2 regions of the Lentzea sp. genome follow, and region 2 is predicted to be linked to the other one. Evidence: riboswitches for the same ligand, from Rfam matches in the RefSeq annotation. Region 2 holds a riboswitch; the other holds the start of a gene.
The links. Region 2 has a riboswitch for S-adenosylmethionine ahead of thrC (threonine synthase). Riboswitches for the same ligand answer to the same signal wherever they lie in the genome.

Region 1 (14,767 bases), on a different contig from region 2:
CGGCTACGACGACGACCGGGGGCGCTACGGCGACTACCGGTCCGAGTACGCGGCCGAGGCCGACGACTACGACCCCTACCCGCGGCGCAACCGCGTGTTCACGCCGGGCCGGCCGGAGCTGCAGGGCTCCGGGTACCGGGCCGAGATCGACGAGCCGGACGACTACGAGCCCGAGTCGCGGCCGCGGGGTGGCAACAGCCCCGCGAGCACGCGGCGCTGGGCGGCCGACGCACCCGTTCACGGTGCGCTGGCGGTCGAGCCGCAGCGCGAGCCCGTGAGCAGGCTGCGCCCGGTCGCGGAACCTGCGGGCAACCCGTTGGCGCGCATCACCACGCTGCATCCCCGCAGCTACAGCGAGGCGCGCACGATCGGGGAGCACTACCGGGACGGCACCCCGGTGATCCTGAACCTGACCGACATGGACGACGCGGACGCCAAGCGGCTCGTCGACTTCTCGGCCGGTCTCGCGTTCGCCTTGCGCGGGTCCATGGACAAGATCACCAGCAGGGTGTTCCTTCTCTCACCGCCGAACGTTGACGTCACGGCGGAGGACCGCAGGAAGCTGGCCGAGGGCGGGTTCGGGAACCACGGTTAGAGTTGAGCTGTGGACCCGATCCGTCTCGTCATCTTCTACGCCCTCTTCGCGTTCTCGCTGTTCCTGACCGCGCGTGTCGTGGTCGAACTGGTGCGGACGTTCGCGAGGGAGTGGCGCCCCGCCGGCGGCGTAGCCGTGACGCTCGAGACCGTCTACACGGTCACCGACCCCCCGGTGTTACTGCTCCGTCGGGTGATCCCGACTGTGCGGATCGGGGGCGTCGGACTGGACCTATCGATTATTGTGCTGTGGCTGGTCGTTATCATTCTGATGCGATTCGCAGATCCCAGGTGACGGGGAACCGTGGGATGACCGCAGCCCAGGAGTGCGAGAGGTGATCCGATGCCGTTGACCCCCGCTGACGTGCACAACGTCGCGTTCAGCAAGCCGCCGATTGGCAAGCGGGGCTACAACGAGGACGAGGTGGACGCGTTCCTCGACCTGGTTGAGGGCGAGCTGGCCCGCTTGATCGAGGAGAACAACGACCTCCGTCAGCAGGTCGAGCAGCTCGACCAGCAGCTCGAGACGTCGCGTGCCGACCTCGACGACGCGCGTGCGAAGGCTTCCGCCAGCCCCATGACGAGCCGTATGCCGGTCGAGGAGCCGCCGCGCCGCCTGGCGCCGGTCCCGCCGCCCACGGTGATGGAGCAGACGTCTCCCGGTGGCGGTGGCGACCACCACGTGCAGGCCGCCAAGGTCCTGGGTCTCGCCCAGGAGATGGCCGACCGGCTCACCGGTGAGGCCAAGGCCGAGGCGGACGGCATGCTGTCCGAGGCGCGCACGAAGTCCGAGCAGCTGCTGTCCGAGGCCCGTGCCAAGGCCGACACGATGGTCAACGAGGCGCGCACGCGTGCCGAGACCATGCTCAACGACGCGCGCACGCGCTCCGAGACGCTCGAGCGGCAGGCCCGTGAGAAGGCCACCGCGCTCGACCGCGACGCGCAGCGCAAGCACGCCGAGGTGATGGGCAACATCACCCAGGAGAAGAACACGCTCGAGAAGCAGATCGACAAGCTGCAGACGTTCGAGCGCGAGTACCGCACGCGACTGAAGACGATGCTCGAGTCGTCCCTGCGCGACCTCCAGGACCGCGGCCCGGCCGCTCCGTCCGAGGGCCGCTCCCAGGGCTACTCCTTCGGCGCACGCGCCGAAGCGGGCTGAACTACTGTTCGCTAGGTGCTCTTCGTAGTTCTGCTTCTGGTGCTGGCAGCCCTCGGGCTGCTCGTTCCCGCACTGACCACGTCCAACACGATCTGGGCGTGGTCTTCCGTGGGCGCGAGCGTGCTCGCCGCCCTGGTCCTCGCATGGGACTGGTGGCGCAGGCGTCCGGGGGACCCCGCTGCCGACGCGCAGAGTGTAGATCAACAAGCTCGAGTTGATGATCATCGGGTGGTGGAGTCGGATGAAGGCGACACGCCGTCCGCTGACGAGGAACCACCGGAAGAGGACACCGACGCGGCCGACGTGCTCGTCGTGGCCGATCTGGTGGACGAGGTCCGGGTGCTGGACGAACGGCCCCGGTACCACCTGAGCTCGTGCTCCTGGCTCGCCGGGAGGCCCACGCTGGGCCTCCCGGTGCAGGAAGCGCGACAGCTCCAGTTCACGCCGTGCGCCCTGTGCGGCCCCGACGCGGTGCTGGTCCGCAGGAGCCGCAGCACCAGCTGAGTCCGTCCGGTTCGCGGACGGGCGGCGTCAGCGCCGGTAGCTCACCTTCGCGCGGAACGTGGTGTCCGGCTCGTCCAGGTAATGGTGCTCGATCGCCGCGTCGAACTCGGAGATCTGCCCGTCCGAGCCGTAGGCGACGTGGTCGACGTCGAAGTCGCCTGCCTCGTCGACCCAGCCGAGCCCGCGGTTGACGACCAGCACCTTCTGGTCCTCGTGGGGGCCCTCGGTGATCCGCTGCCCGTCGTGCCTGGTCAGCTCGATCATGAGGTACTCGCGGCCGTCCGGGGACTCGCCCTTGATGCGGATCGTGTTGCCGGGGTGCTCCCGGGCGGAGAACAGCTCCGGCGGCGTCCAGGTGCCGGACCGGCCCTGCGTCGGATGCGCGTGCTCGTCGGAGTCCCAGATCAGGCGGTCGGTCTCGGCGGCGAGGGCCGGTGTGGTCGCGATGAACAGCAGGGCGGCCGTGGCCAGTGCGACGCGCATCAGTTGCTCCCCCGGACGTAGTGGACGCGGACAAGCAGGGCGTTGGTCGGGCTGTCGCCGCAGCGGTGGTCGACCGAGGCGTCCAGCGCGGTGACGACCCCCTGGTCGTTCAGGTCGAGGCGGTCGACGGTGAAGTCCGCCGAGGTGTCGGCGCAGCCCAGGTTCCGGTTGACGACCAGTGCCTTCTGACCGGTGTGGGTGCCTGTGGTGATCGGGTTCCCGTCGTGGCGCGAGAGGTCGAGGACGTAGGTCTTGCCCGCGTTGCTGACGCTCACGTGCAGCGTGTTGCCGTCCCACTCGCGCCGGCTGACGGTGAACGTCGCCGGAGGTGAGGTCCACTCGCCGCTCGTGGCGGTGATCGGGAACGCGTTGGCGGCCGCGTCGAACACGAACGTCGACGGCTCGGCGGCGGAGGCGACTCCTGCGCCCAGAAGCGAAAATGCGCAGGCCAAAGCTATGACACGCATGTGGTTTCCCCCTGTCGGGATGATCCCTCGATCACCCCGAACGAAGTCTGGAGGAGCCCACGCCTGGACCGCCATGGTTAGTTCTACTCAGGTGAGCAGATGCGAGGCACGCGTCAGCGGTCCAGGAACAGCAGCAGGATCAGCAACGCGAGCAGGACCAGGTCCACGACGACGCCCACCGGCTTCGAGTCGTACCTCAACCGGGTGATCGTGGCGCCGACCATCAGCAGCCCCAGGCCGAGGGTGGCGGCGTGCGCGACCCACTCCCACGTGACCAGCCCGACGATCAGACCGGCGGCGCCCGCCCACTCCAGCGCGCCGATCGTCCGCCACAGGGCGGGGTTCATCCGGAAGTGGTCACGTGCTTCCAATGACGCCTTCGCGCCGAACAGCTTGCCCGCGCCCGTCGCGACGAACAGCAGGGCCAGCACGACCGACAACGCGATGGTCAACGTCATCGGGCGAGCATACGGTTCGCGCGCGTCCACACCCCGGATCCACGAGGGCTGTCGTCTTCGGACGGTGGCCCTTCGTCGTTCCGGCTCAAAAAACTGTCAGACCCCGCCGCTACGGTCTGCAGTGCAAGACCGAATCGGCATGAAGGGGAATGCGATGGTCATGACTGGGGGATGGCGCGTCCTCGCGGGCGCGCTGCTGCTTTCGGCTCTCGCGGTGGCGCCCGCGTCAGCAGAGGCCGTGCCCGCCTGCGGGTCCTGGGGGTTCGTCGAACTGCCGGTGCCGCAGGCGGTGCGGTCCGGGGGCGTGGTGTCCGGGGCGGGCTCGTACGCGGTGGGCAACGGGTCGTTCTGGTCCGCGGACGGCAGCACCGTGCTCGTGTGGAAGGACGGGCAGCTGGCCGACCAGTTGTCGTTCTCCCGCAACACGACCCGTGCGGTGGACGTGAACTCGTCCGGCGTGGTGGTGCTGTCGGCGTACACGTTCCCGGCGGCTTCCCGGTGGCAGGCGGGGGCGTACGAGGCGCTGCAGGGCTTACCCGGCGAGTACCGGGTGGAGGCGCTGGACGTGAACGAGCGTGGCGACGTGCTCGGCCGCTCCGACGGCAAGCCGGTGGTGTGGCCGGCGGGTTCCGCTGTGCCGCACCGGGTTCCGGGCGCGGACGCGTCCTTCGAACCGGTGGGCATCGCGGACGACGGCTCGGTGCTCGTGTCGTCATCCGGTGGCGCGCAGTGGGTTCGCCCTGCCGGGGTGGTGCCGCTCGGCGACGTGCGGGTGAGCGCGGTGCGCGGTTCGTACGCGGTCGGGGTCGCCGGCTCGGAGGTCGTGCGGTGGGACCTGGCCGGGGTGGCGAGCGAGCCGTTCGGGGGCGTGTCCGAGGCGGTGGCGGTGAACTCGCACGGCCACGTGCTGGCTCGTTCGGCCTGGGGTGACACGGCGGTGTTCGAGGAGCCCGGGCGCGGGGTTCCGGTGTCCGGCGGTGTGGCGTTCGCGTCCCTGACGGACGACGGCGACCTGTACGGGGCCGTGGGGACCAGCCCGGTGCTGTTCGAGTGCGCCGGGGGTGTGCGATGAGGCGGTGATGGCCTTCTAGGCGCCGGTGCCCGGCCTCGTCGAGCCGGAACTCGACGAGGCCGGGCAGGTGCCTAGCCGATCACGCCGCCGTCGCCCACAACGTGGAGGCGATCACATCCGCGTTGCGGTCGAGCGCCGTGGTGTTGATGTTGGACGAGGTGTCGCAGGAGGCGTGGTAGCAGCGGTCGAAGGCCTGGCCGGCCGTGCCGCCCCACTTCTGCGCCTGGGCCGAGGTCTTGGTGCCCTCGGCGCCGGTGAAGGTGCCGCCGACCGGGATGCCGGAGCGCGCGAAGGCCGCGTGGTCCGAGCGGCCGCCGACGCTGGTCAGCTCGGTCTGGACGTTGATCGCCGTGAAGCCCGCCTGCAGGCGCTGCTGGAGCTCCAGCGAGCCGGAGGGCTGGCCGGAGGCGCTGTAGACGAAGTAGCCGGGGTTCGGCGAGCCGGTCATGTCGAAGTTCAGGTACGCCTTGATCTTCGACTTGTCCGTCGTCGACAGGGAGTTCACGTAGAAGGTCGAGCCGACGAGGCCTCGCTCCTCCGCGCCCCACCAGCCGAACCGGACGTGCTTGGTGGGCTGGAACCCGGTGGCCTTCATCTGCAGGGCCACCTCCAGGATCGACGCGGAGCCCGAGCCGTTGTCGTTGATGCCCGGGCCCGCGGTGACGCTGTCGAGGTGACCGCCCAGCATCACGACGTTGTTCGCGTCGCCGCCGGGGTAGTCGGCGATCAGGTTGTAGCCGGTGGCGCCGCCGTTGGTGAACGATTGCACGCGCGTGGTGAAGCCGGCCGCGTCGAGCTTGCCCTTCACCCAGTTCACCGAGGCCAGGTACCCCGGGCGTCCGTGAGCGCGGTTGCCGCCGTTGGCGTTCGCGATCGACTGGAACTGGGTGAGGTGCGACTGGACGTTCGCGACCGAGATGTTCGGTGCTGCCAGGGCCGCCGGTGCGGCCGCGTGCGCTGTCGTGGTTCCGGCCACCGTCAAGGCGGCCGCCAGCGCGATCAGGATCCTCATGGTTCAACTCCGTGCAGGGTTGGGATTGAGCCACTGATCAACGTGCTCCACCGAGCACGCCCCTGCTAGGGGCGAACGGCTGGAGTTGTTAACGCGCCTGATTCGTCCAGATCGGTGGTGATCAACCAGAATGGTCCAGGTGGGTGACGTCACGGTCGTTCTGGGCATCGGCGCTGCCGTCCTGCTGGTCTCCGTGATCGCGGTGCGGGTGTCGACGCGCCTCGGCCTGCCCTCGTTGTTGCTGTACCTCGGGATCGGCGTCCTGCTCGGCGAGTCGGTCGTGGGCATCAAGTTCGACGACGCCGACCTCACGCAGTCGCTCGGCATCGCCGCGCTCGTGCTGATCCTGTCCGAGGGCGGGCTCACGACCCGTTGGCACGCCGTCAAGACGTCGCTGTGGCTGGGCGTGGCACTGTCCACAGTGGCCGTTGCGGTCAGTGTCGCCGTGACCGGCACGGCGCTGCACTTCCTGCTGGGCCTCGACTGGCGGATGGCGCTGCTGTGGGGCGCGGTGCTGTCGTCGACGGACGCGGCCGCGGTGTTCAGCGTCCTGCGGTCGTTGGGGGTCGGCGCGCGGCTCACCGGTGCGCTGGAGCTGGAGTCGGGTCTCAACGACGCTCCGGTGTACATCGCCGTCGTGCTGCTGGCCTCGTCCGACCAGATCTCCTGGACGGCGCCGCTGCTGGTGCTCTACGAACTGGGCGCGGGCGCGCTCATCGGTGTCGCGCTGGGCGTCGTCGGCGGTGCGGGGCTCAGACGCGCGGCGCTGCCGGCCACCGGTCTGTACCCGCTCGCCACCGTCGCGGTGTGCGTGATGGCCTACACCGCGGGCGATCTCGTGCACGCGTCCGGGTTCCTCGCCACCTACGTCGCCGCGCTCGTCCTCGGCAACGCCCGCCTGCCGCACCGCGCCGACACGCTCTCGTTCGCCGAAGGACTCGGCTGGCTCGCGCAGATCGGGCTGTTCGTGCTGCTCGGTCTCTACGCGTCACCGTTGCGGCTGCTGGACGTGCTGTTCCCCGCACTGGTCGCGGGCGTGGTGCTGACGTTCGTCGCACGGCCGCTGTCGGTGGTGCTGTCCTCGTTGCCGTTCAAGGTGCCCTGGCGGGAACAGGCGTTCCTCTCGTGGTCGGGGCTGCGGGGCGCGGTGCCGATCGTGTTCGCGCTGATCCCGTTGATCCAGGGGCTGGACGGCGCCCGTGAGCTGGTCGACGTGGTCTTCGTCCTGGTCATCGTGCTGACGGTGGTGCAGGGCACGACGTTGCCGTTCCTGGCCCGGCGTCTCGGGCTGGTGCGGGCGGGGGAGCCGCAGGAGGTCCAGGTCGACTCCTCGCCGTTGGACGAGCTGGGCGCGGAGCTGCTCCAGGTGCACATCCAGCGCGGGTCGAAGCTGCACGGCGTCTACATGTCCGAGCTGCGGCTGCCGACCGGCGCCACGGTGAGCCTCGTGGTGCGCGGCGGGAAGAGTTTCACGCCACAGCCGACGACCCGGCTGCAGACCGACGACCAGTTGCTCATCGTCACCACCGAGGAGGCGCGCGAGGGCGCTGAACGGCGCGTCCGCGCCGTCGACCGGGCCGGCCGCTACGCCCGGTGGAAGGGCGAGACCGGGGAATGATCGGTCTGCGAGCCTTCCCAGCATGTGAATCGGGTGTCGACGAGCGCGTCACCCTCCGCTAACGTCGTCGGCAGGTCATGAGAGCCAGCGTCAAGCCCAAGCTTGCTGGCCGGCAACCCTCCAACCGCGGTGGGGTGCCCTTGGTGAGGACCTGGTCCGGCGCGCGGGGCGCCGGTCAAGCGCGGGCCTTCGCAGAACGGGGCCCCTGGCCTCGGAGGCAGCTCGATGACGCTCGCGATCACCCCCAGCACCACCACGGCGGTTCCGGCTGTCGTCGGCGCCGACCTGCGGGTCCCGCTGGTCACCGGAGAGCGCGTCACCTACGCCAACCTCGACCACGCGGCGAGCGCGCCGTGCCTGCAGGAGGTGCGCGACGCCGTCGACGAGCTGCTGCCCTGGTACGCCAGCGTGCACCGCGGCGCCGGGTTCGCCTCGCAGGTCTCGACCCGCGTCTACGAGCAGGCCCGCGACCGCATCCGCAGGTTCGTCGGCGCGCACTCGTCCGACACCGTCGTCTTCACCCGCAACACCACGGACTCGCTGAACCTGCTGGCGCGCAGCGTCCCCCGCAACACCGCCGTCGTGCTGTTCGACAGCGAGCACCACGCGGCACTGCTGCCGTGGCGCGGACCGCACGTCCAGCGCATCCCTGCACCGTCTTCGTCCAGCGCCGCCGTCGTCGCGCTGGACCGGGCGTTGGCCGCCGCCCCGGTCGGTCCGCGACTCGTGATCGTCACCGGGGCGTCCAACGTCACGGGGGAGCTGTGGCCCGTCGCCGAGCTCGCGAAGGTCGCCCGCAGGCACGGCGCCCGCATCGCGCTCGACGCCGCGCAGCTCGCCCCGCACCGCCCGATCAACGCCCGTGAGCTCGACGTCGACTACATCGCGTTCTCCGGCCACAAGATCTACGCGCCGTTCGGCGCCGGTGTGCTCGTCGGCCGCGCCGACTGGCTGCAGCAGGCCCAGCCGTACCTGGTGGGCGGCGGCGCCACGTCGAGGGTGACCGACCACGGCGACCGGCTCGGCGTGGCCTGGTCCGCGGTGCCCGAGCGGCACGAGGCCGGCAGCCCGAACGTCGTCGGCGTGCACGCGCTGGCCGCGGCCTGCGAGATCCTGTCGCGGCACTGGGAGCAGACCGTCGCGCACGAGCAGGAGCTGCTGACGCGCCTGCGCGAGGGCCTGCGCACGGTCCCGGGCTTCCGCGAGCTCGCGATCCTGACCGACGCGGACAAGGTCGGCGTCGTGAGCTTCACGGTCTCCGGCTTCGACGCGGGCTTCCTCGCGGCGGCGCTCTCCGCCGAGTACGGCATCGGCGTGCGCGACGGCGCGTTCTGCGCGCACGTGATCGTGGGCCGTCTCGTCAAGAAGGTCGGTTCGCACGAGGAACGCGCCGTGCGCGCGTCGATCGGCCTCGGCACGACCGCCGAGCACGTCGACCGCTTGGTCGCCGCGCTGCGCACCCTCGTCACCGAGGGTCCGAAGTGGACGTACGTGCAGCAGGACGGCCGCTGGGTCGCCGAGGACGACGGCCGAACCCTTCCGCCGTTCCTCGCGTAGTCCTGTAAGTGGACAACGACGTGGTGACCGACGAGCCCGAGTCCGAGGAGAAGGCTTCAGCCGAGGTCGCTGAGAAACCCGCGGAGACGCAGGTCAGCGAGCCGCAGGAGCCCTCGTTCGAGGTCGTGGTGCCCGTGCGGGAGAAGAAGGCCGAGCCTCCCGCGGACAGCGGGGACGACGACGTCGAGGGGTTTTCGTTCACCGGGTCGCTGCCCGAGCCGAAGACGAAGTTCCTCGCGGTCCTCGCCGCCGGCGTGCTGGCGCTCGACGTGCTCACCAAGGTCGTGGCCGTGGCGTTCCTCGAGGACGCCGACCCGATCAAGATCTTCGGCGGCCTGCTCCACCTCACGTTCGTCCGCAACCCCGGCGCCGCCTTCGGGCTGGCCGAGGGCTGGACGTGGATCCTCGCGCTGATCGCGTTCGGCGTCGCCGGGTTCATCGTCTGGATCTCCCGCAACCTCCGCTCGCAGGGCTGGGCCGTCGGGCTGGGCCTGGTGCTGGGCGGTGCCGTCGGCAACCTGGCCGACCGCCTGTTCCGCGAACCGGGACCGATGCGCGGCCACGTCGTGGACTTCCTGTCCCTGTTCGACCCGTACGGCCGCGTGTGGCCGGTGTTCAACATCGCCGACATGGCGATCGTCGGCGGTGGCGCGACGATCATCGTCCTGGCGCTCATGCGGCACGACTACGACGGGACGATCTCCAAGGACGAGGACGTCCTGACGCCGGCGCCCGCACCGGCCGGCCAGGACGGGCTGCAGGAGCCGAAGTAGCCGCTCCTGGTAAATTCAGGGTTCTGCCCGTGTGGTTGCTGGTGACGAACGCCCAGCTCAGCGCCACGAGGTGAACCCAAGCCAGAAGAAGGTCGAGGCCCCCCGCGTGAGCGGTTACCGAACGCTGCCGATTCCCGACGGTCTGGACGGCATGCGCGTCGACGCTGGCCTCGCGAAGCTGCTCGGCCTGTCCCGCACCGCCGTCGCGGCCATCGCCGACTCCGACGACGTGCTGGTCGACGGCCGGGTCGTCGGCAAGTCCGACCGGCTCACGGCCGGGGCGATGCTCGAGATCACGCTGCCCGCGCCGCCGCAGCCGGTCACCGTCCAGGCGATCCCCGTCGAGGGTCTGAAGGTCATCCACGAGGACGACGACATCATCGTCGTCGACAAGCCCGTCGGGGTCGCCGTGCACCCGTCGCCGGGCTGGACCGGGCCGACCGTCGTGGGCGGGCTCGCCGCCGCCGGCCACCGCGTCGCCACGTCCGGCGCCGCCGAACGCCAGGGGGTCGTGCACCGGCTCGACGTCGGCACCACGGGCGTGATGGTCGTGGCGAAGTCCGAGTCCGCGTACTCCGCGCTGAAGCACGCCTTCAAGGAGCGGACCGTCGACAAGGTCTACCACGCGATCGTGCAGGGCCACCCGGACCCGATCAAGGGCACCATCGACGCGCCGATCGACCGGCACCCGAAGCACGACTACAAGTTCGCGGTGATGAACTCCGGCAAGCCGTCGATCACCCACTACGAGGTGATGGAGGCGTTCCGGGCGGCGTCGCTCGTCGAGGTCCACCTGGAGACCGGCCGCACGCACCAGATCCGCGTGCACTTCTCGGCACTGCACCACCCGTGCGTGGGCGACCTGACGTACGGGGCGGACCCGACGCTGTCCAAGCGCCTCGGCGTCTCGCGGCAGTGGCTGCACGCGCACCAGCTCGGGTTCCACCACCCGGCCGACGGGCAGTGGGTCACGTTCACCTCCGAGTACCCGGACGACCTGGCGCAGGCGCTGGAGAAGCTGCGCGACGAAGGCTGATTGCTTCTGGGTAAATCATCGGTTGATAACGTTGCACTTGATGTTAACCGGTGTGCTCAATAGCGTTTCCGGCATGAACCTGATCGTTCTCGCCGCCTCCGGCCGCACCGGGCTCGCACTGACCCGGCAGGCCCTGGAGCGCGGCCACACCGTCACGGCCATCGCCCGCGACCCGCGGCGGATCGCCCTCGACCACGAGAACCTGCGCAAGGTGGCGGGCGACGTGAGCGACCCGGCGAGCATCGCGGCGGTCGTCGGCCCGGACTCCGTCGTCCTGTCCGGCCTCGGCACGGAAACCGCCGGCGTGCTGTCGGCCGGCGCCGAGGCGGTCGTCGCTTCCGGTCCGGCGCGGATCATCTGGCTCGGCGCCTACGGCACGGGCCCGTCCGCCGAGGCGGCGGGCGAGGGCGCCGCGGTGCTGGAGAAGTTCCTGGGCGACCGGATCCCGGACAAGGTCGCGGCCGACAACGCCGTCCTCGCCGCCGGCGGCACGGTCTTCCACGCCGGGGTGCTCAGCGACGAGCCGGAGAGTCCCTCCAGGCGCACGGTCGGCCTGGACGAAGGGCCGCCGCTCGACCTGCGCGCCACCGTCGGGCGCGAGACCGTGGCCGCCGCCATGCTCGACGAGGCCGAGGCCCCGCGCTTCCCCGGCGCGGTGGCGCTACCCCTGTCCTAACACCTCGGCGAGAGTCGTCCGCACCAGCTCCCGCAGCCAGGCGTGGGCCAGGTCCGAGTCGTAGCGCTGGTGCCAGTTGCAGTTGACCGGAGCCTCCGGCGACTCGGCGGGCAACGGCCGGGTGACCAGCCCGAACGCCTCGATCAGCGGACGGCACAGGATCGCCGTCGTGGTCACCAGCGCGTCGCTCGCGGCCGCGATCTGCAGGGCCGAGTGGACCGTCGCCACGGTCGCGATCACCCGGCGGTGCAGGCCCTGCGACTCCAGCAGGTCGTCGATCGGCGCGGTGAACCGGCCGCGCCGCGAGACCACCACGTGCGGCTGGGCCGCGTAGGCCGGCAGGTCCAGGTGGCCGGTGCACGGGTGGCCCGCGCGCATCAGCACGGCGAGCGGGTCGGTGCCGAGGGTCTCGGAGCGGAACTCCGGCAGGTCCGGGGCGCCACCGCCGAGCTCCAGGTCGACCCGGCCGTGCCGCAGGTCGTCGGTGTCGGAGGAGTGCTCGGCGAGCACCCGCAACCGCACACCGGGCGCCTGCTCCGCGATCTTCCCCACCAGCACGGGCACCAGCGACGACGCCAGCGCGTCGTGGCACTGGATGGTGAACGTGCGGTCCAGCGACGCGAGGTCCAGCTCACGGCTCGGCGAGAGCACGGCGTTGGCCTCCCGCACCAGCCGGTGCACCTCCTCGGCGATCCCCAGGGCGTACGGCGTCGGCGTCATCGAATGACCCGTCCGCACCAGGATGTCGTCGCCGGTCACCTTCCTGATCCGTCCCAGCGTCCTGCTGACCGCGGGGGACGACAGGTGCAGCCGTTCCGCCGCTCCCATCACGCTGCCCTCCTCGAGGAGGGCGTCCAGCACCGTCAGCAGGTTCAGATCCGCTTGCATGACCACCAATCCTGGAGGAAGCCGTGCTCGTCCCCACCACCGCCGCCGTCCGCCGTGCCGGAGCGCGCCTGCTGAAGCGCTACTCGACCGAGTCCCGCACGTCGAGCCTCGCCGACGTGATCGCCGCCGTCCGCGCCAACGACGAGGCCGTCGTCGACCTGCTGGAGCCGGCGCTGGCCGAGATCAACCCCGCCGCCCGCTGGCTCAACGACGAGCACGGCTCCGGCCCGATCGAGGACGGCGAGTGGTGGCTGATCGACCCGGTCGGCGGCAACCTGAACGCGATCCACGGCATGACGGACTGGAACATCGGCGTCAGCCTGGTCCGCGACGGCCGCCCGGTGCTCGCCGTCGTCTACTTCCCGCTGTTCGACGAGATGTTCACCGCCACCGAGGGCGGCGGCGCGTTCCTCAACGGCGTGCGGCTCACCGTCTCGGACAAGACCTCGCTCGACGGCGCGCTCGCGGGCACCGGTCAGGCCCAGCCCGGCCAGCCGGCGGAGATCGCCGAGAAGACGGGCGCCTCGTTCACCGCGATGGCCAAGGCCGCCCTCTACGTCCGGGTCTCCGTGCCGGTGACGCACCAGCTCGCGCAGGTCGCCGCGGGACGGATGGACGTGCACTGGCAGCACGACAACGTGCGCGCGCACGCGTCCGGTGTGCTGCTCGTGCAGGAAGCGGGCGGTGTCGTCACCGGCCTCGACGGCGAGCCGTGGACGATCGACACCCCCGAGTACGTCGCCGCCGCGCCGGGGGTGCACGGCGCGGCGCTGGACGTGCTCAGTCGTCGATAGTCCAGACGAGGGTGTTCAGGTCCACCTCGGGGCGCACGCTCCAGCGGACCTGGATCACCTCGGTCGCGTCCGGCAGCACGAACACCGTGTGGCCGCCGGCGGTCTCGCCGGGCTGCACGCCGAGCTTGTGCGCCGGTCGCGACGACAGCGACACCGGCGCTTTCGTGACGGTCTCGCCGGTCTTGGTGACCAGCACGAGGTACATGTCCGGCAGCGAGGTGTACGAGACCTGCGAGGCGTTCGTCACCTCGGTGTGCACGACGACGGCCCGTTCGCCGTCGGCGAGCTTGTAGCCGGCCGCCGTGAACAGGAAGTCCGCCGGGTCGACCACCTCGACCAGCTGGATCTGCAGGTGCGCGCCCTCCAGGCTGTCGGCCTCCAGCGAGGAGCCGATCTTGCCGGTGCGCGAGACGGGCTTGGGCTGCGGCTGGTCCGCGCGCACCCACCCGGCCGACTGGGGCGGGCCCCACGTGGCCTGCGGCTGGGGCTGGGGCTGGGCCGGGAACGGCTGGCTGACCGGGCCCTGCGGTCCGTACGGCTGCTGGACCTGGTGCGGACCGCTCTGGTGCACGGCGTACGGGCCGGACTGGGGCGGGCCGAAGTAGTTGCCGTAGGCGGCGGCGTTCGCGAGGGCGCGGCGGACGCCGTTCGGGTCGCACTCGACGCCGACGAGCACGGGCAGGCCGCTGCCGGAGAGCGTGATGAGGCGCATGGCGGCTTCGCGGGGGTCCATGCCCAGCCGCTGCGCGAGCTCGTGCACGGCTGCGCGGCCCGTCTCGGCCAAGACGGCGAGCAGGCGGGCGTCTACGGGATCGGGGGCCACCACGGTTGCAAACGCTACTCGGAGGCCGGGACCACCGTGGCACCGCCCGCCGGATCGTGATCACGCGGCACGCCGCCAGCCGGGTCGGCGACTCGCGCATGCCACCGCCGCGCGCGGCCTGTAGGGTTGGCGGGCGCCAGGACGTGAGAGTCCCTTGTTCGCGCAGAAACGCTTGCTACACAAGGGGGTTGCCCGTGGTGGACTCGTTTGTGCACCTGCACGTGCACACCGAGTACTCGATGCTGGACGGTGCGGCCAAGGTGGCCCCGCTGTTCGAGGAGGCCGGACGCCTCGGCATGACGGCGGTCGGCATGAGCGACCACGGCAACATGTACGGGTCCGACGAGTTCTACCAAACGGCGCGGAAGACCGGCATCAAGCCGATCATCGGCATCGAGGCCTACCTCGCGCCGCACAACCGCCTGCACAAGAAGCCGGTCTTCTGGGGCGACCCGGGCCAGCGCGGCGACGACATCTCGGGTGCGGGTGCCTACACGCACATGACGATGTGGGCGCGCAACGCGGACGGCCTGCGGAACCTCTTCCGGCTGCACACCGAGGCGAGCAAGACGGGCTACTACTACAAGCCCCGCATGGACCGCGAGCTCGTCGCGCAGCACTCCGAGGGCATCATCGCGACGACCGGCTGCCCCTCCGGCGAGGTGCAGACCCGGCTGCGGCTCGGCCAGGTCGACGAGGCGCTCAAGGCCGCCGCCGACTACCAGGACATCTTCGGCAAGGAGAACTTCTTCCTGGAGCTGATGGACCACGGCCTCGACATCGAGACCAGGGTCCGCGAGGGCCTGCTGGAGATCAGCCGCAAGCTCGGCATCCCGCCGCTCGCGACCAA
Region 2 (14,767 bases):
GTGGCGGGTCTGTCGTTGCGGGAGAACGCGGACGAGATCACCGAGACGCTCGCGATCGAGATCTCGGCACGCGTGCAGTCCGCCGGCGTGAAGGTCATCGAGTCGCGGCTCACCCACCTCGCGTACGCGCCGGAGATCGCACACGCCATGCTTCAGCGGCAGCAGGCGGGCGCGGTCGTCGCGGCCCGCACGCGGATCGTGGAGGGAGCTGTCGGCATGGTCGAGCTCGCGCTGGAGCGGCTGGCCGACCACGACGTCGTGGAGCTCGACGAGGAGCGCAAGGCGGCGATGGTCTCGAACCTGCTGGTCGTGCTGTGCGGTGACCGTTCCACCCAGCCCGTGGTGAACGCCGGGTCGCTGTACACCTGATGGCTGATCGCAAGAGCGTTCTGCTCAGGCTCGACCCGGCCGTGCACGACGCGTTGAGCAGGTGGGCGAACGACGAGCTGCGCAGCACCAACGCGCAGATCGAGTTCCTGCTGCGGCGTGCGCTGGCCGAAGCGGGCCGGCTGCCCGGCGAGGCGAAGAAGATGCCCCGCCGCGGCCGCCCGCCGAGGAAACCGGACCCGGACGAGGGCTGAGAGACCGGGTTCGTGATGCGCTGAGCTGGCCTGATATTCTTCGTCGTCGTGAACGCGCGGCACTCCGCCGTGGAGGAGAGCCGGTCCAGGGCAAGCAGTACTGGCCGGTGCCGACGAAGCGCGTCACGAACCCGGTTTCGACAAGAAGGGTGATGTCGCATGGCGAACATCAAGTCCCAGCTCAAGCGGATCAAGACCAACGAGAAGGCGCGCCTGCGCAACAAGTCGGTCAAGTCGTCCCTCAAGACGGCCATCCGCAAGTTCCGCGAGGCTGCCGAGGCCGGTGACAAGGCGAAGGCCCTGGAGCTGCTGCAGGACGCGTCCCGCAAGCTCGACAAGGCCGCCACCAAGGGCGTCATCCACGCCAACCAGGCCGCCAACAAGAAGTCGGCGATGGCGCTGCGCGCGAACCAGCTCGAGGGCTGATTCCGCACGCTCACTCCGAGCTTCTGCGAAGGGGCCCGCTTCCTCCGGGAAGCGGGCCCCTTCCGCGTCCGGCCCACTGCCGCGCAACGGCGTCAGGCCGTGGCTTCAGCGGCGGCCGTGCGCCGCGACGATCTTGAGCACGGCGCGCTCCAGCGCGTAGTCGGCGTCGGCCGCCACGCCCTTCACGTCGGCGTTGAGGCCCGCGACCACCTGCATCGCCTCGGCCAGCCCCGACTGGTCCCAGTTGCGCGACTGGCCCTGCGCCTTCTTGATCTTCCACGGCGGCATGCCCAGCGGACCGGCCAGGCTGAACGGGTCGGCCCTGCCGACCGCGGACACGCGCGCGACCGTGCGCACGGCGTCGGCCAGCGCATCCGCGACGAGCACGTGCGGCACGCCGAGCTGCATGGCCCAGCGCAACGCCTCCATGGCGCCCGCCCGGTCGCCGACGACGGCCTTCTCCGCCACCGCGAAGCCGGTCACCTCGGCCTTGCCCTGGTGGTAGCGGCGGATCTCCTCGACGGTGACCTTGCCGTCGGTGTCCGACACCAGCTGCGAGGCCGCCGCGGCCAGCTCGCGCAGGTTCGTGCCCACGGCGTCGATGAGCGTGGCGACGGCCTCCGGGTCGATCTTGCCGCCTGCCCGCCGCACCTCGTTGCGCACGAACGCCTCGCGCTCGGCGGACTTCGTGACCTTCGGGCACTCGGTGACGCCGGCGCCCAGCTTCTTCAGCTGTCCCGGCAGGTCCTTGGCCGCCTTGCTGCGCCCGCCGCCCGTGTGCACGACGACGAGCGTGACTCCGTCCGCGGGCGCTTTGGCGTAGGAGAGCACCGTGTCGGCGACCTCCTTGCCGATGTCCTGCGCGTTCTGCAGGACGATCACGCGCCCCTCGGCGAACAGCGACGGGCTCACGAGCTCGGCCAGTTCGGGAGGCGTGAGATCAGTCACCGGGACACGGGTCAGGTCCGCGTTCGGGTCGACCTCGCGTGCGGCCTCGAGAGCCGCCCGAACAGCACGTTCGACCAGCAACTCCTCCTCGCCGACGACGAGGTGCAGTGACTCCGGTGCGCTCACGACGGGCATCCTCCCACGTCCCGGATCGTGGACGTTTGTGGCTGAGCAACGGACCGGTGCCGTAGCTTGGTGGGCACAACTGAACACCGCTCATCCAGAGGGGCAGAGGGACCGGCCCGTAGAAGCCCCGGCAACCGGCGTCAGCGCAGCAGTGCACCACTGCGCGCAGACGATCACGGTGCCAATTCCGACCCGTTCGCTTTCGCGGGAAAGATGAGGAGATACCTCGCGATGACTGCTGTCTCTGTGCCCACGAGCACCAAGTTCGACCTCGGCCCCGCCCGCGCACTGCTGTGCCGTGAGTGCGGGAATGAAACTCCTCTCGCTCCCGAGTACGCCTGTCTGGAGTGTTTCGGGCCGCTGGAAGTGGCCTACGACTTCGGGAAGGTCCGGCGCGAGGACATCGAAGCCGGCCCCCGGTCCATCTGGCGCTACCGCGGCCTGCTCCCCGTTCCGTCCACTGTGGAACAGCACCCCAACACCGATCCCGGCGGCACCCGCCTGGTCGAGGCGCACAACCTCGCCAAGGCACTGGGAGTCCGCAAGATCTGGGTGAAGGACGACACCGGCAACCCCACCCACTCGTTCAAGGACCGCGTCGTCGGCGTCGCCCTCGCCGCCGCCCGCGAGCTCGGCTTCAAGGTGCTGGCCTGCCCGTCCACCGGCAACCTGGCGAACGCCGTCGCGGCGGCCGCCGCCCGTGCGGGCTGGAAGTCGGTCGTGCTGGTTCCCTCCAACCTCGAACGCGCCAAGATCCTCATGAGCGCGGTGTACGAAGGCGACCTGATCGCCGTCGACGGCAACTACGACGACGTGAACCGCCTCGCCCAGGAGCTCGCCGCGGAGAACGAGGACTGGGCGTTCGTGAACGTCAACGTCCGCCCGTACTACGCGGAGGGCTCGAAGACGCTCGGCTACGAGGTCGCCGAGCAGCTCGGCTGGCGCCTGCCCGACCAGATCGTGGTGCCCATCGCGTCCGGCTCGCAGCTCACCAAGGTCGACAAGGCGTTCCGCGAGCTCGGCCAGCTCGACCTGGTCGAGGCCACGCCGTACAGGGTGTTCGGCGCGCAGGCCACCGGCTGCTCCCCGATCTCCGCCGCCTTCAAGGCGGGCCACGACGTCATCCGCCCGGTCCGCCCGGACACCATCGCCCGCTCGCTGGCGATCGGCGCCCCGGCCGACGGCCCGTACGTGCTCGACGCGGTCCGCCGCACCAACGGCGCCATCGAGGACGTGACCGACGAAGAGGTCGTCGAGGGCATCAAGCTCCTCGCCCGCACCGAGGGCATCTTCGCCGAGACCGCCGGCGGCGTGACCGTGGCGACGGCGAAGAAGCTCATCGAGTCGGGTCAGCTCGACCCGGACGCGGAGACCGTGCTGCTGATCACCGGTGACGGCCTCAAGACCCTCGACGCGCTCGGCGACACGATCGGCCCGCGCGCGACGGTCCCGCCGTCGGCCGAGGCCGTCATCGACGCGCTGCGGTAGTCACCTCCTCCCGGACGCGATCTCCTGTTCTCAGAAGGAGATCGCGTCCGTCTGGACCCACCCGGTGCGCGGGAACCGTTTCAGGTCCTCCATCACGTGCGGCCCGACCGGCCGCACCTCCGCGCGCCATGCCGCGATCCGTTGCGGCCACGGGGCTTCCGCCTTCAGCGCGTTGTAGTGGTAGTCGTGCCAGACGTGCGGCGCGATCCTCAGCTCGTCGTCGAACACGTACTCGGACACGAGGTCGTACGCCTCCTCCGGCGTCGTCGCCTTCGTGGGCGGCAGCACGTGCGTGGTGACCGCCTTGTGCGTGATGGCGCGTGTGCCGTCGTCGAGCGTTTCGCAGATGTAGTAACCGAAATCGGGCTTGAGCTCGTCGTGCGGCCACGGCGTGGCCGAGTAGTTCATCTGCCACAGCGCCCAGGGGAACCCCGGCGTGCCGCCGGAGATCGGGTAGCGCGCGTTGTGCAACCTGACCCAGACCATCTCTTCTCCTCCGTACGACTCGATTGCCCGGCAACACCGCCAGGTCTCCGTCCTTGTCCGTGCGCAACACCAGCGCACCTCCCGTCCGCAGCTCGTCGACCACGTGCGGACTCGGGTGCCCGTACCTGTTGCCCTCGCCGACGCTCACCAGCGCGACCCGCGGCCTCACGGCCCTCAGGAACGCGGGCAGCGAGTACCGCGAGCCGTGGTGCGGCACCTTGAGCACCTCGGCGGCGAGGTCCCGCTCCCCCAGCAACGCCGCCTGACCTGCCAGCTCGACGTCACCGGTGAGCAGCACCCGCCCGGCCCTCGTGTAAGCCTTGAGCACGAGCGAGTAGTCGTTCACCGTCGTGTTCGCGTCCTCGGCGACCGGCGGCCGCCGCGGTCCCAGCACCTCCAGCTCCAGTCCCGGCAGGGCGAACCGCTCCCCCGCCTTCGGTTCCACGACCCGCACTCCGTGAGCACGGGCCCGCGCACTGACCTCCCTCCACGCCCACTCGGGCTCCTTGAGCGGCCCGACCGCCACCGCACCCACCGCACGCCCGGTGAGCACCGCGTCGAGACCGCCGACGTGGTCCGCGTGCAGGTGCGTGAGCACGAGCAGCGGAATCCTCTTGATCCCCAACGTCTTCAGGCACCGGTCGACCGCGCCGGGATCAGGCCCGGTGTCGACGAGGACCGCTCTGTCGGCGTCGTCCGTGGCGAGGACGACCGCGTCGCCCTGCCCGACGTCGCAGCTGATGGCCTTCCAGCCCTCCGGTGGCCAGTCCGGTGCCACCACCTTCAGCGGCACCAGCACCACGAACCCGCCGACGAGCACCGCGACGACCAACGTCCGCGTCTTCTTGAACCGCAGCAACAACACCGTCACCGCCACGACCGCCGTCAACGCGACCGCGCCGGTCCAGCCCCTCGGCCAGCCGACCGCCGCACCGGGCACGGTCGCCGCCTGCCGCCCGACCTGGATCAGCCAGGTCACCGCGGGCCCGGCGACGTGGACGACCAGCTCGGCCGCCTCCGGCCAGAGCGGCGCGACGACCGCCGCCACCACGCCCAGCACCGTCGCCGGCGCGACCACCGGTCCGGCGACGAGGTTGGCGACCACCGACACCAGGCTCACCTGGCCGCTCAGCCCGGCCACCACCGGAGCGGTGGCGAGGCTCGCCGCCGTCGGGATGACGATCGCCTCGGCCAGCCCTCCCGGCACGCCGCGGTCCTTCAGCGCTCGCGCCCACCGGGGAGCGACCAGCACCAGTGCCGCCGTGGCGATCACCGACAACGCGAACCCGGGATCGCCGCCCAGCGCCGGGTCGACGAGCACCAGGACGAACACCGCCGTCGCGAGGCTCGGTACCGCGGACCGCTCCCGGCCCAGCACCAACGCCAGCAACGCGACCGCGCCCATGACCGCGGCCCTGAGCACGCTGGGCTCCGGACCGGCCAGGACCACGAACCCGACCAGCGCCACCATCGCGGCACCGGCTGCCTGGCGCGGACCGAGCCGGCGCAGGAGCAGGTAGACCGCCCCGCACACGATGGCCAGGTTCGCGCCGCTCACCGCGAGCAGGTGCGAAAGACCGGCCGTGCGGAACTCGTCGACTATGCGCGGCACCATGCGTTCGGTGTCGCCCACGACCAGTGCCGGGAGCAGTCCGGCTTCCTCGTCGTCCAGGACCGCACTGGCGTGCCGCAGGCCTGCCCGCAGTTCGCCCGCCCAGGTCTGCCAGACCGGTGCCGGTCGCGGGTCGAGCGGCGGACCGCGGACTCGCAGCAGCGCCGACGCCAGGTCACCGCCCCTGGGCGGGGCGAGCGTGCCCTTCACCGTCACTCGCTGACCTGGCAACAGATCGCGCCACCTGTCGGCGGGCGCCAGCAGCACCAGGTGGGCGCCGTCCGCGCTGGCGGTCAGGATCACGTGGTCGACACCGCCCTGCTGGCCGCCGAAGCCTTCCGCCCGGATCCCCCGCGGCCTGGTGTCGACCTCCACGGTCAGGGTCGTGCTCCGGCCTTCGTTCGCGGCCACGCGGAGCGGGTGGGTCTCGGCCCTCAGGACGTTGCCGCCCACCCAGGCCGCCGCCACCGGACCGGAGATCAGCAGCGCGATGGCGCACGTCCTGGTCCACCACGCTCGCCGCCAGGCCAAGAAACCGATGGCGCCGGCGGACAGTCCTGTCAGGACTGACATCTGCCAGTTCAGGAACAGACCGGCTACCGCGGTCGCCCACACCGCTGCGGCGGCCGGTGCCAGGCGGAAGTCGTGGGTCGTCAGGTGAGTGCGAGGCACTGGTGTCTCCCTTGGACGGGCAGAGGCGGTGGAAAGTCAGGTGTGGACGAGGTCGGCCAGCTTGGCGAGCTTCGAGTCGCCGATGCCTTCCACGTCGCGGAGCTCGTCCACCGAGGCGAAGGGGCCCTTGCGGGTGCGGTGGTCGACGATGCGCTGAGCCGTGACCGGACCCACGCCGGGCAACGAGTCCAGCTCGGCGGCGGTGGCCGCGTTCAGGTTCAGCTTGAGAGGCGCGGCGTTGGGGGCGTTGGCCGCTGCCGGCGGAGGGATGCCCACGGCGATCTGCTCGCCGTCGGTCACCTTGCGGGCGAGGTTCAGGTCGTGGAGGTTCGTGCCCGGCTTCAGCCCGCCGGCCAGGCGGAGGGCGTCGGCGACCCGCGCGCCGGAGGTCACCGTCACGAGGCCGGGGGTGACGACCTCGCCGACGACGTTCACGACCAGTTCCGGCGCGGGGGCCGTGGTGCTCACGAGCGCGAGGGCCGGGGCCTGCTCGGCGGCGGGGCTCTGCCACCAGCTGCCCAGGCCGATCACGGTGCAGGCCACGGCGATGCCGACGGCCAGCAGACCTCGGCGCGGGAGGCGGGGAAGGGTGAAGCGACGGCGGGGCGGACCGTGTTCGTCCGAGTCCTCGGATCGCGCGAAGACCAGGGTCGGGTCGGCGCGCACCTTCTCGGCCAGCGCGGCCAGGCGTTCGCTCGGGCGGTCGTCCGGATGGGGGCGGGGGAGCATGCGAGCGACGCTACGGAGCGGGGCGGGTGGGGAGGTGGGGTGAGCTCCGGGGCTGTGGATTACTCGCGGGTTGTGGACAGGTCGCGATCACTCGCCACTCGGGGACGGGAAGTTGTCGGGGGTCTATGGGATGCTGTCGGGTCCTCCCGGCAGCACCACGACGCCCAGCACTCCCGGACCGGTGTGCGCGCCGATGACCGCGCCGACCTCCGAGATCACGCAGCCCGTCGAGCCGGGCAGGCGTTCGTCCAGGCGAGTCGCCAGCTCGGCGGCGCGTTCGGGAGCGGCCAGGTGGTGCACGGCCAGGCCCACGGGTCCGTCGCCCGCCGCGGCCGCCGCGAGGTCGACCAACCGGCCGACGGCACGGCTCATCGTGCGCACCTTCTCCAGCGGCACGATCCGGCCGTCTTCCATGTGCAGCAACGGCTTCACGGCCAACGCGGTCCCCACCAGCGCCGCCGCCGTGCCGATCCGCCCGCCGCGACGCAGGTGGTCCAGCGTCTCCAGGCAGAAGAACATCCGGGTCTGCCGGGCCGCGGAAGCAGCGGCCTCCTCCACCTCGGCGTGCGAACGTCCGGCCGCGGCGGCCGCGCACGCGCGCAAGACCGAGAACCCGAGACCCATGCCCGTCGACCGCGAGTCGACCACGCGGATGTGGGAGGAACCGACTTCCTCGGCTGCCAGCCGTGCGGCCTCCCACGTCCCGGACAGTTCACGGGACAGATGCACGGACACGACCGCGTCGGACGACGACAGCACCTCGCGGTACACGTCGGCCATCTCGCCGGGGGTGGGACGCGACGTGGTCACCCGGCGGTGCTCGGCGAGGGCGCCTGCCAGCTCGGACGGTCCGAAGTCGACACCGTCGAGACGTCCGGCACCGTCCACCGCCACGTGCAACGGCACCACGGTGATCGAATGGCGCTTCGCGAACCCCTCGGGCAGGTATGCCGTGGAGTCGGTGACGATGGAGATGCGCACGAGCGACGAGCCTACGGGGCTCACTCCCCCGGCGTGCTCATCGCCACGGACGAGATGAGAGCGGCCATCGCCCCGCCCACGAGCTCGTGGCCCTCCCAGCCCCAGTGCATCCCGTCGGGGTTCCCGGCACCGGACCGCACGTGGTCGCCGATCACGGCCGGCAGGTCCAGCAACGGCACCCCCGCACGTCCGGCCCACCCGCGCACAGCCGCCGCGGCAGCCGGGTGCCCCTGGTGCGCGTACGCGTAAGTCGGCGCCCGATGCACCGACGGCACGATCCCGACCGCGGGCATCGTGTACTGGAGATTGCGCACCGACTGCAGCATGTCCCGCAGGTACCGCGCGGTCAGCGCCGGTGGCAACGACGCACGCGTATAGGGCGCCAACCGCGGCTGCACGTCCTGATAGCGCGCACGAACCCAACGCCGCAACCAGTCCGGCCGCACGTAACGCAGTCCTTCGCGCAGGTACGTGGGCAACGGCGACGGCAGCGTGTCCATGCTGCCCACCGCGAACACCAGCACGTCCGTCTTGGGCAGCAACGACCAGATGCGCGGGTCACCGGTCAGCGCCCACCACGCGTCGCGGGCCGTCCACCCGAACCCGGCCGCCAGCTCCGCCGCGCCGCCCAGCTCGGCGGCGCAGATGTTGTGCCACAGCCGCGGGTGATCGGCGGGCAGCGGTCCCGACGGCCCGAAGAACGACAGCGAGTCGCCGAGGACCAGCAGTCTCAACGCGTGGTGCCCGCGTTGTACGACGTCAGCCGCCACTGGTCGTCACGGCGGGTGAACACGGTCCAGTGGCAGTTGGAGATGCCGCCGAGCTGCGACCAGTTCTCCACCGGCAGGCCGAGCAGCCGGCCCGTCAAAGCGCTGATCAGGCCGCCGTGCGCGCACAGCAGCACGGTCGCGGAGAACTCCGCGTCGACCTCGTGCACGACCTGGATGGCCCGCTCGGCCACGTCGACCCGCGACTCGCCGTCCGGCGGCGTGTAGGTCGGGTCGGTGCGCCACACCGTGACCGCTCCCGGCCACTCCTGCTCGACCTCGCCCAGGTTCAGGCCCTGCCACTTGCCCAGGTGGGTCTCGCGCAGCCGTGCGTCGATCCGCAACGGCACGTCCGCGGACGTGGTGAACACCTTCGCGGTCTCCCGCGCGCGTTGCAGGTCGGAGGCCACGACGACCTCCGGTTCGAACCCGGCGAGCACCGGCACGGCGAAGCGGGCCTGGTTCAGGCCGGTCTCGGTGAGCGCCGAGTCGAGATGACCCTGCAGACGACCTGTCGCGTTGTAGTCGGTCTCACCGTGCCGCCACAGCACGAGCCGGCTCAGGGCCATCAGCTACCTCATTCAGCCGTGGAGTCGGCGGGGACGTCCGCTTCGAACTCGATGCGCGGGCAGTCCTTCCACAGCCGCTCCAGGCCGTAGAAGCTGCGCTCCTCGGTGTGCTGCACGTGCACGACGACGTCCACGAAGTCCAGCAGCACCCACCGGCCCTCGCGGGCCCCTTCGCGGCGCACCGGCTTCGTGCCGGCCTCCCGCAGCTTCTCCTCGATGTTGTCGACGATCGCGCCGACCTGCCGCTCGTTGGGAGCGGACGCGATCACGAACACGTCCGTGATCACGAGCTGGTCGGAGACGTCGAGCACCGTCACGTCGTGCGCCTTCTTGTCGGCCGCTGCGTTCGCCGCGACCAGCGCCAGCCGTCGTGCCTCGTCGGTGGCTGCCACGTCACTCCTCTGACTTCCGGTGCGCGTCGATACGCCCACACGAGTTACCGAGGGTACCGGCGAGCGCCAAACGGGTACCGCGCACCCAGGCATGACGAAGGCCACCTCAGCGCCCTGAGGTGGCCTTCACCTGCGCGGAGCCTAGAGCGGGCGGACCTGCTGGGCCTGCGGCCCCTTCTGGCCCTGTCCGACCTCGAACTCGACCTTCTGGTTCTCCTCGAGCGACCGGAAACCCTTGGACTGGATCTCCGAGTAGTGCACGAAGACGTCGGCCGAGCCGTCGTCGGGCGCGATGAAGCCGAAGCCCTTTTCAGCGTTGAACCACTTCACGGTGCCTGTAGCCAAAGTCTTGCCTTCCACGAACCAGCAACAACCCGCTGATTGTTGCCTCCCGCGCGCTCGGATGCACGCAAAATCCACTCGAACGTGGTTACGACTCGGAGTACAGACCCGTCTTGGCGATGTACTGGACGACACCGTCCGGAACCAGGTACCACACGGGCTGGCCCGAGGCGGTGCGCGCGCGGCACCCCGTGGAGGAGATCGCCATGGCCGGGACCTCGACGAGCGAGACCGCTCCCGGCGGCAGGTGGCGGTCGTTCAGCGTGTAGCCCGGACGGGTGACCCCGATGAAGTGGGCCAGCTCGAACGCGTCCGCGGCGCGCTTCCACGACAGGATCTGCTCCAGCGCGTCGGCGCCGGTGATGAAGAACAGCTCGGCGTCCGGGTACTGCTTCTTCAGGTCCGTGAGGGTGTCCACGGTGTACGTGGGGCCGTCGCGGTCGATGTCGACGCGGCTGACCGAGAACCGGGGGTTGGACGCGGTGGCGATGACCGTCATCAGGTAGCGGTCCTCGGCCGGCGAGACCTCCCGCGACGACTTCTGCCAGGGCTGACCCGTCGGCACGAAGATCACGCGGTCCAGGTCGAACCTGTCCTGCACCTCGCTGGCGGCCACGAGGTGGCCGTGGTGGACGGGGTCGAACGTGCCGCCCATGACGCCGATGCGCATCGAAACAGCGTAGACCGGCGCGGGGCCGCTCCCGAGGCCTCGCGCCGGTCGTGCTGATCACACCGCACGGCCCAGGGGGAGGTCGGGCCGTTCGGTGCGCGGCCCACCCCGAAGCAGAGCCGCGCACTGGAGGAACGCGCTGCCCCGGCGCTCATTACGCGGTCGGGCCATGATTTTTCCTAATGGGCCACCACGAGCTTCACCGGTCCCCTGACCAGCGATCCCCTGCGGAACTCGACGGGTTCGGCGAGGCGCAGGCCGGGCATGCGGCGCACCAGGGTGCCGAGCGCGACCTGCAGTTCCATCCTGGCGAGCTGCGAGCCGAGGCAGAAGTGGATGCCGTGGCCGAACTGCAGGTGCTGGCCGACCTCGCGGTCCAGGTCCAGCTCGTCGGCGTGCGCGTACGCGGCCGCGTCGCGGTTGGCCGACGACACCACGACCAGCACGGCGTCACCTTCCTTGACCAGCGCGTTGCCGACCTGGACGTCCGCGGTCGCGATGCGCGTGAAGCCGGCGCCGCTGCCCAGCGGGATGTACCGCAGCAGTTCCTCGACGGCGTTCGGCAGCTTCTCCGGGTTCTCGCGGAGGCTCGTCAGCTCGTCCGGGTGGTCGAGCAGCGCCACGACGCTGTTGGCGATCATGTTCGCCGTGGTCTCGTGGCCCGCGACCAGCAACGTGATCCCGAACCGGACGAGCTCTTCCTCGCTGAGGCGGTCGTCGTTGTCCCGCGCGGCGACGAGCGCGCCCATCAGGTCGTCCGTGGGGTTCGCACGGCGCTTCGCGACGAGGTCGGTGAAGTAGGCGTGCAGGTTCATCATGCCGTGCATCGCTTCTTCGGGCGTGTATCCGCCGACCGTCGCAAGCACCTGGTTCGACCACCTGCGGAAGTCGTCGCGGTCCTCGAACGGCACCCCGAGCAGCTCGCAGATGACCGTGACCGGGAACGGCATGCTGAAGCCCTCGACGAGGTCGCCGGGGTTGCCGAGGTGGTCGAGCAGCTCGTCGGTGATCTGCTGGGCGCGCGGCCGCAGCTCCTCGACGCGGCGGACCGTGAACGCCTTGGACACCAGCCGGCGCATGCGCGAGTGGTCCGCGCCGTCGTGGGTGAGGATGGAGCCGCCCGGTGCGATGAGCGGCTGCATCCTCGGCACGTCCTGCCCGACGGTCCTGGCGCGGCTGAACCGCGGGTCGCCGAGGACGAACTTCGTCTCGTCGTAGGTCGTGACGAGCCAGCCCTCGCCGCCGTACGGGTACGTCACGCGCGAGACGGGTTCGTCGCGCCGCAGTCGTTCGTAGGTCGGGTCGAGGGTCAGGCCGTCAGTCTCGGAGAACGGGTACGTGGGAGACATGTCTCCGAACGTAGAGCTACGCCTTGGGCCGTGTGTGTCCTTCGCCCCAGACGACCCATTTCGAGGACGTCAGCTCGGACAGGCCCATCGGGCCGCGGGCGTGCAGCTTCTGCGTGGAGATGCCGATCTCCGCGCCCATGCCGAACTCCGCGCCGTCGGTGTAGGCGGTGGAGGCGTTGACGAACACCGCCGCCGCGTCCACACGGGCCGTGAACTTGCGTGCCGCCGTGACGTCGTTCGTCACGATGGCCTCGCTGTGGCCGGAGCCGTAGGTCGCGATGTGCTTCACGGCCTCGTCCAGCGAGTCGACGACCTTGGCGGCGATGTCGAGGCTGAGGTACTCGGTGCCCCAGTCGTCGTCCGTCGCCGCGACGACGTCCACCTGCCGGGCGAACTGCTCGTCGCCGTGGACGGTCACGTTCTCCTGCTGCAACGCCTTGGTGACGCGCGGGACGAACTCGTCGGCGACGTCCTTGTGCACCAGCAGAGACTCCGCCGCGTTGCACACGCTCGTGCGCCGCGTCTTGGCGTTGAGGACGATCGCCTCGGCCATGTCGAGGTCGGCGTGCGCGTCGACGTAGACGTGGCAGTTGCCGACGCCGGTCTCGATCGTGGGAACCGTGGCCTGCTCGACGACGGCGTTGATCAGACCGGCGCCGCCGCGCGGGATCACCAGGTCGACGAGGCCGCGCGCGGTGATGAGGTGCGTGACGGACGCGCGGTCGTGGCAGGGCAGCAACTGCACGCAGTCGGCCGGGAGGTTCACGCTTTCGAGCGCGTCGCGCAGGACGGCGACGAGCGTGGTGTTGGAGTGCTCGGCGGTCGAGGAACCCCGCAGCAGCGCGGCGTTGCCCGACTTCAGCGCGAGCCCGGCGGCGTCGACCGTGACGTTCGGGCGGGCTTCGTAGACCATGCCGACGACGCCCATCGGTACGCGGACCTGCTTGATCTCCAGGCCGTTCGGGAGGAGGCCGCCGCGCAGCACCTCGCCGACCGGGTCGTTCTGGCCCGCGACGGTCTCGAGGCCCTTGGCCACGCCTTCGACGCGCGCCTCGGTGAGCGCGAGGCGGTCGAGGATGCCCTCCGGGAGGCCCGCTGCCCTGCCCGCTTCGAGGTCCTCGCGGTTGGCCTCGATGATCTCCGGCGCGCGGTCGCGGAGAGCGGCGGCCATCGCGTGCAGCGCGGTGTCCTTGCGCTCGCGGGTGGCGAGGACTAGTTCGTCGGCGGCGACTCGGGCGCGGCGAGCGGCCGCGTGCACCTGGTCGCGCAGGTCATCAGTCACGTCGAACAGCTTACGACCTGCGGTTGAGCGCCCGAGAACAGGTTTTCGCGCCCGCGAGTTCGCCCTCAGGGCGAACTCGCCGCCGTCTGCGGAGCAGCGGCGATCCGGCATTGTCAGAGTGGCCTGGCAAGCTTGCTCCCCATGGACGACATCGCGTTGAGGGAACTGGCGGAGGAGCGGCTCCGGGCGCTGGCGGGCCCGGAGGCGGTGCTGCGCGAGGACCAGTGGACGGCGATCCACACCCTCGTGGCCCAGCGCCGCCGGGCTCTCGTCGTCCAGCGCACGGGCTGGGGCAAGTCGGCCGTCTACTTCATCGCCACGGCGTTGCTGCGCCAGCTCGGCGAGGGGCCGACGGTCATCGTGTCGCCGCTCCTGGCGTTGATGCGCAACCAGGTCGACGCCGCCGCGCGGGCGGGGGTGCACGCGGTGACGATCAACTCGGCCAACACCGACGAGTGGGACGCCGTGCAGGAGCAGGTGGCCGCGGGAGAGGTCGACGTGCTCCTGGTGAGCCCGGAACGGCTCAACAACCCCGACTTCCGGGACGCGGTGCTGCCCTCGCTGACGGCGTCGGCGGGTCTGCTCGTCGTCGACGAGGCGCACTGCATCTCGGACTGGGGCCACGACTTCCGGCCGGACTACCGCAGGCTGCGGACGTTGCTGACGGAGCTGCCGCCGGGGGTGCCGGTGCTGGCGACGACGGCGACGGCCAACGACAGGGTGGTCCACGACGTCACCGAGCAGCTCGGTCTCGGTGCCGAGGAGGGCACGCTGGTGCTGCGCGGGCCGCTCGACCGCGACAGCCTGCGCCTGTCGGTCGCGACGCTGCCGACCGCGGAGGCGCGGCTGGGCTGGCTGGCCGAGCAGCTCGACCGGCTGCCCGGTTCCGGGATCATCTACACGCTCACGGTCGCGGCGGCGGACGACATCGCGGCGTTCCTGTCCTCGCGCGGCTTCGCGGTGACGGCGTACTCGGGCAAGACCGAACCCGCCGAACGCCAGCGAGCCGAGGAGGACCTGCTCAGCAACCGGGTCAAGGCGCTCGTGGCCACGTCCGCGCTGGGCATGGGGTTCGACAAGCCGGACCTGGGGTTCGTCGTCCACGTCGGCGCGCCCTCCTCCCCCATCGCCTACTACCAGCAGATCGGCCGCGCGGGCCGCGGTGTCGAACGCGCCGAGGTCGTCCTGCTGCCGGGGCACGAGGACCGGGACATCTGGGCCTACTTCTCGTCCCTGGCCTTCCCCGCCGAGACCGTGGTGCGGCAGGTGTTGTCGGCGCTCGACGGCGCGGGCCGGCCGCTGTCGACGGCGGCGCTGGAGCCGATGGTCGAGCTGTCCCGCGGCCGG

Region 1: another riboswitch for S-adenosylmethionine. It lies ahead of VF330_RS22995 (aminotransferase class V-fold PLP-dependent enzyme); the one in region 2 lies ahead of thrC (threonine synthase).

Annotation. Positions count from the first base shown of each region.
Region 1 is NZ_DASVFL010000208.1:69,098-83,864, reverse strand. It holds gene VF330_RS23045 (cell division protein SepF) at 1-595, shown strand, start outside; gene VF330_RS23040 (YggT family protein) at 614-889, shown strand; gene VF330_RS23035 (DivIVA domain-containing protein) at 938-1,756, shown strand; gene VF330_RS23030 (hypothetical protein) at 1,772-2,260, shown strand; gene VF330_RS23025 (hypothetical protein) at 2,288-2,743, opposite strand; gene VF330_RS23020 (hypothetical protein) at 2,743-3,210, opposite strand; gene VF330_RS23015 (DoxX family protein) at 3,324-3,668, opposite strand; gene VF330_RS23010 (hypothetical protein) at 3,829-4,740, shown strand; gene VF330_RS23005 (M28 family metallopeptidase) at 4,820-5,752, opposite strand; gene VF330_RS23000 (potassium/proton antiporter) at 5,892-7,370, shown strand; SAM riboswitch class IV at 7,444-7,558, shown strand; gene VF330_RS22995 (aminotransferase class V-fold PLP-dependent enzyme) at 7,596-8,927, shown strand; gene lspA (signal peptidase II) at 8,936-9,700, shown strand; gene VF330_RS22985 (RluA family pseudouridine synthase) at 9,852-10,736, shown strand; gene VF330_RS22980 (NAD(P)-dependent oxidoreductase) at 10,810-11,412, shown strand; gene VF330_RS22975 (LysR family transcriptional regulator) at 11,398-12,300, opposite strand; gene VF330_RS22970 (inositol monophosphatase family protein) at 12,324-13,094, shown strand; gene VF330_RS22965 (AsnC family protein) at 13,081-13,920, opposite strand; gene dnaE (DNA polymerase III subunit alpha) at 14,157-14,767, shown strand, end outside.
Region 2 is NZ_DASVFL010000314.1:19,747-34,513, reverse strand. It holds gene VF330_RS32915 (SPFH domain-containing protein) at 1-369, shown strand, start outside; gene VF330_RS32910 (hypothetical protein) at 369-581, shown strand; gene rpsT (30S ribosomal protein S20) at 741-1,007, shown strand; gene holA (DNA polymerase III subunit delta) at 1,113-2,081, opposite strand; SAM riboswitch class I at 2,169-2,301, shown strand; gene thrC (threonine synthase) at 2,313-3,569, shown strand; gene VF330_RS32890 (DNA internalization-related competence protein ComEC/Rec2) at 3,550-6,339, opposite strand; gene VF330_RS32885 (ComEA family DNA-binding protein) at 6,376-7,068, opposite strand; gene VF330_RS32880 (DegV family protein) at 7,192-8,049, opposite strand; gene octT (diglucosylglycerate octanoyltransferase) at 8,070-8,783, opposite strand; gene VF330_RS32870 (histidine phosphatase family protein) at 8,780-9,385, opposite strand; gene rsfS (ribosome silencing factor) at 9,394-9,777, opposite strand; gene cspE (transcription antiterminator/RNA stability regulator CspE) at 9,919-10,122, opposite strand; gene nadD (nicotinate-nucleotide adenylyltransferase) at 10,208-10,789, opposite strand; gene VF330_RS32850 (cytochrome P450) at 10,969-12,138, opposite strand; gene VF330_RS32845 (glutamate-5-semialdehyde dehydrogenase) at 12,155-13,420, opposite strand; gene VF330_RS32840 (RecQ family ATP-dependent DNA helicase) at 13,562-14,767, shown strand, end outside.